DNA from 4 places in the Pseudoalteromonas sp. Xi13 genome. Region 4 is predicted to be linked to each of the others. Evidence: predicted binding sites of a transcription regulator. Region 4 holds the regulator's gene; each other region holds the start of a gene.
The links. The regulator sigma-54, encoded in region 4, starts transcription at its own class of promoters, with help from an activator protein. The targets are predictions, from matches to a motif close to GTTGGCACGNNNNTNGNNT.
Positions count from the first base shown of each region.

Region 1 (3,144 bases), 420 kb from region 4:
CTACGCACCCATGTACCCAGAGCCTGTAGCAGAGCCTGTTGTTGCAACGGGTTCGTTGTTTAACACCAATACATTTAATGATTTGTATTCAGACAAAAAAGCACTTAGAACCGGCGATATAATTACCGTTAAGCTTGAAGAGTCAACACAAGCTACAAAAGCCGCTAAAACCGAAACCGATAAAGAAACCGAAGCCAGCCTAGACCCCGTTATTGGGTTAGGTGGATTACCAGTAAATATAGGTGGCGACAGTATTCAGTTTGGCATTGGTAGTGACTCATCATTTACCGGTGACTCTAAATCAAATCAGTCAAACAGCTTAGTGGGCGATATCTCGGTGAATGTTATGCGTGTTTTACCCAATGGTAATTTAGTTATTCGTGGTGAAAAATGGCTAACACTTAACACCGGCGAAGAGTTTATTAGGCTCGAAGGCCTTGTACGTCCGCAAGATGTAAGCGCCGAAAACACGGTTGAGTCGAATAGAATTGCCAATGCCCGAATTCAATATTCAGGTAAAGGACAAACACAAGAAGCGCAAAGCCCAGGGTGGTTAACACGTTTCTTTAGTAGCTCGTTATTTCCGTTTTAGAGGATAGTAGTATGAATAGCATTAAAGCGTTTATTTTGATCATACTGCTAGGCTGGCAATTTTCTGCCAGTGCAGAGCGTATTAAAGATGTATCTATGGTTGAAGGTGTGCGTGCTAACCAACTCGTAGGGTATGGTTTAGTGGTGGGGCTACCTGGTACAGGGGAGCAAAACTCTTACACGCAACAAAGTTTTAGAGGCATGCTAAACAGTTTTGGTATTACGCTGCCTTCAACACAAAGCCCTAAAATTAAAAACGTAGCAGCAGTGGCAGTCCATGCTGAGCTTCCGCCGTTTAGAAAGCCGGGTCAAACAATTGATATTACGGTATCTTCTATTGGCAGTGCAGGCAGTTTACGTGGCGGCACCTTGTTACAAACTTTCTTAAAAGGGGTGGATGGAAACGTATATGCCATAGCACAAGGTAGCCTAATTGTGGGAGGCCTAGGAGCACAAGGGCTAGATGGCAGTAAAGTGGTCATTAACACCCCGACGGTTGGCCGCGTACCTAACGGAGCCACTGTTGAGCGCGAAGTTAAAAGCCCTTTTATGCAAGGCGACTACATTACTTTTAACTTAAACCGCCCTGACTTTACAACGGCAAAACGTTTAGAAGCAACAATTAACAATTTGGTAGGCCCTAATAGTGCACAAGCTATTGACGCTGCCTCAGTACGGGTTATTGCGCCACGTGATGCATCGCAACGAGTGTCTTATTTATCAACGCTTGAAAACCTAGAGTTTAAGCCTGCTGATACCTCAGCCAAGATTATTGTTAATTCACGTACGGGAACGATTGTCATTGGCAAAAATGTGAAGCTACAGCCTGCGGCAATAACCCATGGCGGCCTAACAGTCACAATTGCTGAACAGCAAAATGTAACGCAGCCTAATCCGTTAGCAGAAGGCGAAACTGTTGTTACACAGCAAAGTATTATTGACGTTAATCAAGATGATTCTCGTGCGTTTGTTTTTAACCCCGGCGTTAGCTTAGATGACTTAGTACGTGCAATAAACGAAGTAGGCGCAGCACCTGGCGATTTAATGGCTATTTTAGAAGCGCTTAAAGAAGCGGGTGCAATTAACGGACAGCTTGTTGTTATTTAGTTAGATTTTAGAATATTTACCCTTCCACATAAAGCTTAAGTACTCAAAAGGTACTTAAGCTTTTTACTGTTTACCTTTCTTTGGCTCAATTTTTGCATTTCTTAAAGCATTATTCATTTTTGTGTCAAAAAGCTGATGGAAACAAATCACCTCGATAAGCAAAACTTTTTTGATTTAAGTAATCTTAATACTTTACGTCAAGACGCTTTAAACAGCGGTGATGCATCTACTGATGCGTCTAAAGCGGCGCTAAAAAAAGCAGCGGCACAATTTGAAGCTATTTTTACACAAATGCTTCTAAAAGGGATGCGTAAAGCCAACGAAGCATTTGAAGATGAAGACAGCCCGTTTAACTCTAGCGGCGTAAAATTTTTTGAAGAAATGCACGATCAGCAGCTCTCTTCTGAGCTTTCATCAAATGGGTCTTTGGGTTTGGCTGATTTAATTGTTCAGCAGCTTTCTCCAGAGGCTGAGAACTTTATGCCTGGCTCAGTATTAAGAACTACTAACGACTTTATGAGCGATAAACGCGCAGGCTCTGAGCTGCCGCACGAAAAAGTGCACAGTATAAAGCAAGCAAATAAAGATGACTTAGTAGCCAGCAGTGAAGCAACACAAACTAAAACCACAACACAGCCTACACAGTCGTCATTTAATAATGCTGAAGAGTTTGTGAGTTCCGTGTGGGAGCATGCTAAAACAGCGGCCGAAAAAATTGGTTTAAACCCTGCAGTAATGGTGGCCCAAGCGGCACTTGAGACTGGTTGGGGTAAGCATATTATTAATAAAAGCGACGGGAATAGCTCAAATAACCTGTTCAATATTAAATCAGATAAAAGCTGGGAAGGCGATAAAGCAAGTAAAGTAACGCTTGAATTTGAGCAAGGTACCCCTGTTAAAAAGCAAGCAAGTTTTAGAGCTTACGATTCTATAAAAGAAAGCGTGAACGACTTTGTCGATTTTTTAACGCAAAACCCACGCTACGAAGAAGCATTACAAAAAACAGCACAGCCAAACGAATTTTTAGATTCGCTACAAAAAGCAGGCTATGCAACCGATCCTAATTACGCGAGTAAAATAAAAAAAGTGCTAAATAGCAGTGAGCTTAAAAATATTGCAACAAGCGCGTTTACCCAAGGAGTGAAGTAATATGTCGTTTAGTTTATTAAATATTGCCAGTGCTGGGGTGCGTTCAAGCTCTGAGCTGTTGCAAACGACCAGTAAAAACATCACCAATGTAAATACAGAGGGCTACGTACGTGAGCGAACTGAATTTACCACTATGGTTGATAATCAAGTAGGGCGCGGCGAAACATATAGGCTTTTAAATGAATTTGCCCAGTCGCAATTAAATCGCGATACCTCTAATAAATCATTTTTTGATCAGTTTGTTACTGAGGCAAACCGTGTAGATACCATTTTTTCTGAAGAGTCTAATAATTTATC
Region 1 is NZ_CP034439.1:2,695,192-2,698,335, reverse strand. Features, by position in the region: gene flgH (flagellar basal body L-ring protein FlgH) at 1-592, shown strand, start outside; gene EJ103_RS12175 (flagellar basal body P-ring protein FlgI) at 604-1,698, shown strand; gene flgJ (flagellar assembly peptidoglycan hydrolase FlgJ) at 1,834-2,847, shown strand; gene flgK (flagellar hook-associated protein FlgK) at 2,849-3,144, shown strand, end outside.
Region 1: flgJ (flagellar assembly peptidoglycan hydrolase FlgJ) is a predicted target of sigma-54. The motif match lies at 1,778-1,796, and genes of this name have one in related genera.

Region 2 (3,144 bases), 1.2 Mb from region 4:
GCTTTTCAAGACATGACCGAGAACTTAATTGCCGGTATTGCTATGGGAATACGCAAGCCATTTAAAGCGGGTGATGTAATTGAAACCGACGATGTATTTGGCTCGGTACATTCTATAAACCTGCGTAACACGCTAATAGAGAGCTTTTACGGGCAGTTAATACTGGTACCTAACAAGGTATTATTTAGAAATGTGTTAAAAAATTACACCACGTTAGGCGTTAGGCGCATAGAGGTACCGGTGGGTATTTCATACGGCGACGACATTGAAAAAGCCAAAGAAGTTATCGTTGATAAAATTAACGAGTTTGACTTTGTAATACGTAAAGAAGAAACCGCTGTGTACGCAGAAGGTTTTGGCGACAGTAGTATTAATTTACTGGTGTGGTTTTGGATAAAATACCCAGGCGAGCCAGACTTTATGACAGTACGCCATAAAGGCGTAGTCGCTGTTAAACAAGCGCTTGATGCTGCAGATATAAGTATTCCATTCCCAATACGTACGTTAGATTTTGGCATTAAAGGCGGTGAAAAGCTCGATGCCATGATAAGCGATAAAATAAACCAACAGTCACCTAAACAACAAGGCGGGAGTAATACGGGTTCAAATCAAAGCGAATGAGCGACTAATACTGGTTTAAACTAGCCCAGTAATAGTTACCCACTAGCAGCGCATTTTTACATAAAAAGTGCGCTGCTAGTAATTTCAAAGCGCTAAGTCGGGTTAAATTTAACTATACTTTTAATAAATTTATTTTAAGTTAATACTTATTTGCTTTTCGCTGCCATCGAATTTTTGATTAGTAGTAAAAGCGTTTCACCACTGCTTTTTGTCATCGATTTTTTTTGTAACCTCAGCAGAGCAGGCTGGAATAGCGCAGCCATCTAACTCTATTACCTTGTCGCCTACTTTTAATCCTGCCAAATCAGCAAAGACTTTTATAATATCTAGTTCACTAATTTCTGGGCTAAAAAAGCCGGATACAGACACATTTGCAACAAACCCAAAAATACCTTCTTCTGCATGGCTAATAAGAGGGATTAGCAGTAGTGAATAAATCGTTTCATGTATTAGCTTCCTTGTGTAAGTGATGGGGCATTTGCATGCGTTAAGCCATATATTATTAACTGCTATTCATGGTGAGGTTGATTAGCAAACACTTGTAGGTTGCCAACGGTATTAAAAATGCGCTGATTATATGAACTTTACAGCCTTGTTATAGCATTCTTTTATCAAAGCTGTAGTAAGTCACTAATTTAAAAGAGTGGGAAAGGGCGGCTAAGTGTTTGCTCTATTTTTAATAGGGGAGCTAAAGCTAGAAGTTTAGATACTAAAGTGTGCTATTAAGCATAAAAAAGCGCGGCTTGTGTTGGAGAAACAAGCCACGCAGAGGAATAAGTTATATAAACAAATATTGTAATGCGGTATCAGATAACACTAATTTTATTACGGATAATTTTAACGCCATCCATATTTTCTAAAAACTTTTGCGCAAGTGCACGCTGAAAACCTGTTTGCGCTTCACCGTATAGGTCAACTTCACCGTCTTCAACCTGCACGCGAATATCGCTTAATGCTAAGTTTGGGTTAGTGCGTAACGTATTGGTGATTGTTTGTTGTAAGTTAGGTTGAGTAGCCACACTGCTTACTACGGCTAAGTTAGTTGCTGCACTTACTTTTGTAGCGCAAGCTAATAAAAATAAACAACAAAATGATACTAAAGCGATAGTTAACTTAAAGCGGTTCATAACTTCATCCTTACATTACGGTTAATCGTGCAGCTATTCTTAGCTGAGTTACTTTCTCAGTTACAATTTCGATGCCAATTTTAATTTGTTGAAATATAAGGTTATTTTATTAAGTGGGAATTCAGGTGGGCAATAATTACATTTTAATGGGAATGAGTTACATGCTTGGGTTACATTTGTAACGGGTACAAAAAAGCCGGCAACTGCCGGCTTTTTTATTTATGGTGTGCTATTTCTTTTTAATTTTAGCTTTGGCTTTTTTCTTAGCTTTCATTTTTACCGGATCTTTACGCTTTTTAGCGGGTGGCTTAGCTTCTTTATGCTGTGGCTCAAGCCCTTTAATTATGCGGCGCTTAAGTTTTTGCTCTGTGTATCGCTCAACCTTGTATAAAATGCCAATGTCGTGCGCTTCAACTAATGATATAGCAATCCCTTTTTTACCTGCACGGCCAGTACGGCCAATACGGTGAACATAGACATCGGCAGTGCGCGGCATATCAAAGTTAATTACGTGGCTAATGTCAGAAACATCAATACCGCGAGCCGCAACATCGGTTGCTATTAATATGCGCGTTTTGCCACTGTGGAAATTTTCCATCGCTTTCATGCGCTTATCTTGCGGCATTTCGCCACGCAGCCACGCGGCTTTTACGCCATTGTTAGTTAGCTCACCAATTAGCGTTTCTAGGCGCTCACGGGTTTTTACAAACACAATGGCTTTACTTACATCTGGGCCGTTTAGGGTATTAACCAACAGCTCAAGCTTGTGGTGGTAATCATCAGCAAGGTGAACCCATTGATGAATTTTTGCTTTTTCTTTGCGTGACGATTCGGCTTCAAGTAAAGCTGGGTCGTTTAAAATACGCTCTGCAAATAACTCAACGCTATCGCCTTCTAACGTCGCAGAGAATAAAAAGCACTGACGACGGTTTTTAGCTTCGTCACATATGCGCAGCATTTCTTTTCTAAAGCCCATGTCTAACATGCGGTCGGCTTCATCAAGAATAAGCATTTCTACGTTTTCAGCATGGAAATTTTCGGTTTCAAGGTATTCCATTAAACGCCCTGGTGTGGCGATTAAAATATCGTTATTGTTTTCAAAAATTTCTTTATGGGTGCCGTAGTTTATACCACCTGTTACTACACCAATTTTAAGGTGGGTGCCTTTAGCAAGCAGTTCACATTGCTCATGAATTTGATAAGCCAGTTCACGGGTTGGGGTCATTATTAACACACGTGCAAAACCTGGGTCGCGACGCGGAAAATCCATTAAGTATTGAATAGCCGGAATTAAAAATGCCGCCGTTTTACCTGTGCCAGTAGGTGCTGATGCTAAAATATCGCGACCTTGCAGCGCTTCAGGAATAGCTTGTTGTTGAATGCTGGTTGGTGTCTC
Region 2 is NZ_CP034439.1:658,243-661,386, forward strand. Features, by position in the region: gene EJ103_RS02920 (mechanosensitive ion channel family protein) at 1-621, shown strand, start outside; gene EJ103_RS20120 (hypothetical protein) at 817-990, opposite strand; gene EJ103_RS02925 (BON domain-containing protein) at 1,428-1,748, opposite strand; gene srmB (ATP-dependent RNA helicase SrmB) at 1,978-3,144, opposite strand, start outside.
Region 2: EJ103_RS02925 (BON domain-containing protein) is a predicted target of sigma-54. The motif match lies at 1,809-1,827, and genes of this name have one in related genera.

Region 3 (3,144 bases), 1.1 Mb from region 4:
CTTCAAGCGAAACCACTTGAGCATTAGTAAACAAGCGGTTACCGTCACTAAAATATAGCGTGAGTTTACGTTCTTGCCCTACTTTTAGTGGTTCTTGTGGATCAAATACCATTAAATGGTAACCACCAGGCTCAAAGCTTAGGCTTTCATGGCCCTTAATGGTGACAGCTTTAACCTGTTGCATTTTCATCATGCCGTTGACATGTTTGTGCTCATGTATTTCTACACGGCCTAAACCTTCGATGGTCGCTTTAGTTAATTTAGCAACACCACCACCGTGGTTAGAAATTGTTAAATAGCCAACACTCGACTTACTACCAGGCAAAAATGCCCTTACTTGTGCATGGCTTACTTCAAGCTTAGCTTCGTCTGTATCGTGGCTGTGCCCAGCATGTGCAGCAACCGATGACGAAAACACATTAATCATTAACGCCGAGGCCATAAAAAAGCACTGCTTCATCATCGCTTTATTCCTTGTGAAAGCATAAAATTTCACTTTAAATTTAACATAGTTAACTAATAATAGTCAGTTAAATTAAGGCTTAAGAGGTTACTTTTTTGTTATCGAGCACCAACCAGCACAGTACAGCTACAAATAATAATGGCCAGGCTATCATCACTGAACCAAATAACAGTGCCAAAATGGTGCCAACCAGCGCGACAATCCCTGCGCCTATTAACCCCATGGTCACTAAAGCCATTACGGCTACCACTGCAATAATAGCGACTAATACACCAGCCAGCTCAAGCCCCACCCAGCTCATATCTGCAATCCACAGTGGAAACTGCCATGAATCAAAATGTATTAGTGACACTGTATCAGTAAAAAGTAACACATATACGACAACACATATTGCTAAGGTTTTCATATCCCTCTCCTAATACGCACGCTCTTCAAGACAGCAGTGAGCAATCAAATAACCAAGCGCCACTGCAAACGGAAAACTTATAAATAATAAAATAGTTACTAAGCGTGTTGACCACACTGGAAAATCAAGGCGACGCGCTAACCCACTGCATACGCCCGATATTTTTTTATTCAGTGAATCTTTGTACCAACCACGCTGTGTTTTAAAGTTATTCATACTTTACTCCTTAAGCGCTTGGCGCAGTTGTACTGGTATTACTTTGCTTAACACTGGCTTTTAAACGAGCCAGCTCTGCATCTATTTTTTCATTTTTAACTAAAGTCTCAATTTGCTCAGCGGTTGATTGCGCTGTATTTGTAAGTTCATAAGCATCAACCTGTGCTTCTATGCCTTCCACTTTTTGCTCTATCATTTCAAAGCGAGACAAAGCATTTGCGACCTTGTCACTGTGTAATTGCATGTTCACTTTTTCACGTGCAGCAACAATATCGTGGCGTTTTATTAATTGAGCTTGTTTGCTTTTAGCTTGCGCCATTTTTTGCTGTAAACGCTCACAATCTGCCGTAATTTTCTCTATCGACTCTTTTAGAGTATTTAGCTGAGTGTTTTTTGCTACAATTTGCTCATCTACTCGCTGTTTTTCTACTAACGCAGACTTGGCTAAATCGTCACGGTTTTTAGCAACTGCCAGCTCAGCTTTTGTTTGCCACAAAGTTAAGTCTTTTTGTTTTTGTGCAATTTGGCGTTTAAGCGTTTTTTCTTCGCACAGCAAGGCTGCGGCTGTGCTTCTACATTCGTTAAGCGCTTCTTGCATTTCACTTAGCATAAGGTTGAGGAGTTTTTCTGGGTCTTCTGCTTTATCCAGCATGGCAGCAATATTGGATTGGATAACATCATTTACGCGATTAAATATACTCATTGTTTTGTCCTGTTGTTTTAATTGATAACAACAGGATTCCAAGAGTTATGCCAATTAACAAAATTTATTTATAAGCCTTTATATTCAGACAGTTAGATAACTAACACGTTATTTTAAACTGACTAAAAACTGAATGCTAATAAGCTAAAATCACTAATTTATTTATCTTTTGACTAAATTTTAGTTATAAAAAAACCACTTTATAAAGTGGTTTTTTTATAACTGGTCAACGCTTTAGTATTACTCAGGCACAAAACTTAATGCTTTATCCATTACCGACAAATCAGCCTGTTTACCGTGACCGTTTTCTGAAAGGTGACGTCTAAATCCGCGCGCCCCTGGCTGCCCCTGAAAAATCCCCAGCATATGGCGTGCTATATGCCAAAAGTTAGCACCTAAACGCATTTCTTCTTCTATGTAATCATACATAGCGCGCACCACATCGTGACGAGTCTGAGTATTAGCCACCTCACCGTAAATCTTTTCATCCACCTCATTAAGCATAAATGGATTACTATATGCTTCACGACCAATCATAACGCCGTCTATATGCGCTAAATGCGCTAGGCTTTCTTCAATTGTTTTAACACCGCCATTAATGCTTAAATCGAGCTGTGGGTAGTCTTTTTTTAATTGGTAAACGCGTGGGTAATCAAGAGGCGGTACTTCACGATTTTCTTTAGGGCTCAAACCATTTAACCACGCTTTACGGGCATGAATAATAAAGTCATCACAGCCAACTTTATGGCTGGCTTCAATTAATGCGCATAAAAACTCATACGAGTCTTGCTCATCAATACCGATGCGTGTTTTTACCGTAACAGGAATACTAACTTCGCTTTTCATTGCCGCAACACACTGTGCAACCAGCTCAGGCTCGGCCATTAGGCATGCACCAAAGCGCCCGTTTTGTACTCTATCTGAAGGGCAGCCTACATTTAAGTTAATCTCATCGTAACCGCGCTCACCCGCAAGCTTTGCACACTTTGCTAGCGCCTCAGGATCAGAACCCCCCAGCTGCAAAGCAACCGGCCCCTCGTGCTGATTAAAGTGTAGATAATCGCCGCGACCAAATAAAATCGCCCCCGTGGTGATCATCTCAGTGTATAAAACAGCGTGCTTAGTCATCTTACGATGAAAAGTGCGACAATGACGATCAGTCCAATCAAGCATGGGTGCAACAGAAAAACGTCTGTTTAACGTTGGATTATCTAATGTGCGTTTTTGCAATGTAAAAGCCTCGGGGATTATAAGTAAATGCGCCCATAAAAAGGCGCTGTATTTTACACAAAAGCCTAATTAGCATCAATGTTAGCTGTATATTTGTAAACCAAAATAATGCGCGATACCGTTGAG
Region 3 is NZ_CP034439.1:556,637-559,780, reverse strand. Features, by position in the region: gene EJ103_RS02480 (copper chaperone PCu(A)C) at 1-463, opposite strand, end outside; gene EJ103_RS02475 (hypothetical protein) at 543-869, opposite strand; gene EJ103_RS02470 (PspC domain-containing protein) at 879-1,085, opposite strand; gene EJ103_RS02465 (PspA/IM30 family protein) at 1,096-1,788, opposite strand; gene dusA (tRNA dihydrouridine(20/20a) synthase DusA) at 2,029-2,961, opposite strand; gene EJ103_RS02455 (MarC family protein) at 3,100-3,144, opposite strand, start outside.
Region 3: EJ103_RS02465 (PspA/IM30 family protein) is a predicted target of sigma-54. The motif match lies at 1,825-1,843, and genes of this name have one in related genera.

Region 4 (3,144 bases):
AACCGACTTACCTGAACCAGAACGGCCGCTTATGATAATTAACTCCATTTATAGCCCTTAGTATTTACTACGATTGATCAACAATTACTTGATACAGCTCTGCATCGGTTTTAGCACTACGCAGCTGTTTACAAAATTCTTTGTTGCTCAGTTTATCAGCTATGGTTGCCAGAGTCTTTAGGTGCTGTTGGTTATCGCCATCTGGTACGATGAGTGCAACAAAAATATCAACAGGGCAGTTATCAATAGCATCAAAGTTAACAGGGGTGTCGCTAACAAGTACTAAAGCCAGCGGTTCTTCTACGCCACCCATTCTGCCATGAGGAATGGCGATACCCCGGCCAATACCAGTACTGCCTAGCTTTTCTCTGCTTGCCAGCGCATTAAGAATATCTTGTTGTGGTAAGTAGGGGAGCTTTTCATGAGCAAGCTCACTGATAAACTCTAAAATTCTTTTTTTACTACTAAAAAGGACCGCAGCTTTGCTGCAGTCCTGGCATACTAATGTACTTAATTTCATAATATTAGTGTCTAGCAAGCTTCTCTTTATGTTTTATGACTTGACGATCGAGCTTGTCAATCAACGAGTCTATAGCGGCATACATATCTTGGTGCTCTGTTGAGGCAAATAAATCTGCGCCACTTACATGAATAGTCGCTTCTGCTTTTTGGTTGAGTTTTTCTACATCGAGAATGACATGCACATTGCTAATATGATCTGAGTGCCTTTCTAGCTTTGCAAATTTATTATTTACATAGTCTCTAAGTGAATCAGTTACTTCTACGTGACGACCAGTTAGGTTTAGTTGCATAAGCATTTCCTCTTTGTTTTTAACGTCTTATATCAAACTCTTTCTCTGATTTGACGGTGGAATAGCTAGCGATTCACGGTATTTTGCTATTGTGCGTCTAGCTACTTTAATTCCTTGCTCTGCCAATATATCCGCAATTTTACTATCACTCAATGGTTTAGCTGAGTTTTCCGCGGCAATTAGCTTTTTAATTAGGGCACGTATTGCGGTTGATGAACACTCGCCGCCGTTTTCAGTGCTTACGTGGCTTGAGAAAAAATACTTAAGCTCAAAAATACCACGTGGCGTATGCATATATTTTTGCGTAGTAACACGCGAAATTGTCGACTCATGCATTTCTACCATCTCAGCAACATCGTTTAAAACCATTGGCTTCATGGCTTCGGGGCCATGTTCAAAAAATGCCTGTTGCTGTTTTACAATACAGTTAGTTACCTTAAGCAGCGTGTCGTTTCTGCTTTCAAGGCTTTTTATAAACCATTTAGCTTCTTGTAAGTGAGAGCGAATAAATTGGCTATCACCACTTGATTTTACGGTACGTGACATAGCCGCGTACTGACTATTTACGCGTATTTTTGGCATGCTATCTGGGTTTAGCTCTACCACCCAGCGGCCTTTTATTTTTTTAACCGACACATCCGGTATTACATACTCAGACTCTTCCCTTACTATTGTATCTGCAGGTTTTGGGTTGAGGGTATGTATTAGGGTCATGACCTCTTTAAGCTCGTCTTCTTTAAGCTTAGTCTTTTTCATTAATGTACGATAGTCGCGTGCCGCTAATAGATCAATGTGATCGGTTAAGATCATTTTAGTTTGTTCTATAAAAGGGGTGTCTTTATCAAACTGGTTTAGCTGAATACACAAGCACTCTTGTAAACTGCGCGCGGCTATACCTACAGGGTCAAATAACTGAATACGCTTTAAAACGGCTTCTATTTCGTCAAGTTCAACTTCAACTTCGTCATCGTTTTCTTGGTTAAAGCTTTCTAAAATTTCTTCGCAACTTAGCGTTAAAATACCCGAGTCATCTACAGCTTCTACAATGGCAATAGCAATGGCTTCGTCAGTTGGGCTAAAAGGAGTAAGCTGAAGCTGCCACATTAAATACTCATGTAGCGTTTCAGTAGAGGCACCTTGATAAATAGACTCATCTTCTGGCATTGGGCCTGAGGATGCAGCAGGGGCTGCGCTCATGTACTCATCCCAAGTTACATCCATTGCCATATCATCGCTAACGGTGTCTTTATTTAAAGCTTCGCCACTGTCTTGCTCGTACTCGCTGGTTGTATCGTCAGCCGATGCGCTTACGGTTATATCATCCGTATCTGCTTTTTGTTCATTTTTCCCAGCCGACTCTTCCGTGTAATCTTGCTCTTCTACTTCTAATAGCGGGTTGCTATCAAGTGCTTCTTGTATTTCTTGCTGGAGATCCAATGTACTGAGCTGCAGCAAGCGAATCGCTTGTTGCAATTGTGGAGTCATTGTAAGTTGCTGGCCCATGCGCAGCTGTAATGATTGCCTCATGTATCTCTAACAATCCTTTTATGTTGTTATAATTAATATTAGCAGATGCTTGTAGGTGTGGCTTAAATGTTACAGCCTAAATTGCTCGCCTAAATAAACATCGCGTACAGTTTTGTCATTTAATACGTGTTCTGGGGTGCCAGATGCAATTAGCTCCCCATGAGAAACAATGTAGGCTTTTTCACAAACATCAAGAGTTTCTCTTACATTGTGATCGGTAATTAATACGCCAATGCCACGGTTTTTAAGATGTTCTATTATTTTCTTTATATCTAACACTGAAATCGGATCAACACCAGCAAAAGGCTCATCCAATAAAATAAATTTAGGGTTCGCTGCCAGTGCTCTGGCAATTTCTACACGGCGGCGTTCACCACCAGAAAGCGCCATACCTTGGCTATCGCGAATATGCTGAATACTAAATTCATCAAGTAAGTTGTTAAGCGTTTCTTCTCGCGCGGCTTTATTGAGCTCTTTACGCGTTTCTAAAATCGCCATTAAGTTTTGATAAACTGTCAGCTTTCTAAATATTGATGACTCTTGCGGCAAATAGCCAATGCCTAAGCGGGCGCGGCTGTGCATAGGTAATAACGTAATGTCGTTATCATCAATAGAAATTTTGCCTTTGTCGCTAGGTACTAACCCTACAATCATATAAAAGGTGGTGGTTTTACCTGCGCCATTAGGGCCCAATAAGCCAACAATGCTGCCGGCTTCTACCTCAAGGCCTACATTTTTTACAACTTGGCGGCCTTTATAGCTTTTTGCTAATAGTTCTGCTTTTAAGGTGCTCATGGTTGACCTT
Region 4 is NZ_CP034439.1:3,110,408-3,113,551, reverse strand. Features, by position in the region: gene rapZ (RNase adapter RapZ) at 1-48, opposite strand, end outside; gene EJ103_RS14005 (PTS sugar transporter subunit IIA) at 68-520, opposite strand; gene hpf (ribosome hibernation promoting factor) at 525-812, opposite strand; gene EJ103_RS13995 (RNA polymerase factor sigma-54) at 840-2,339, opposite strand; gene lptB (LPS export ABC transporter ATP-binding protein) at 2,409-3,134, opposite strand; gene lptA (lipopolysaccharide transport periplasmic protein LptA) at 3,131-3,144, opposite strand, start outside.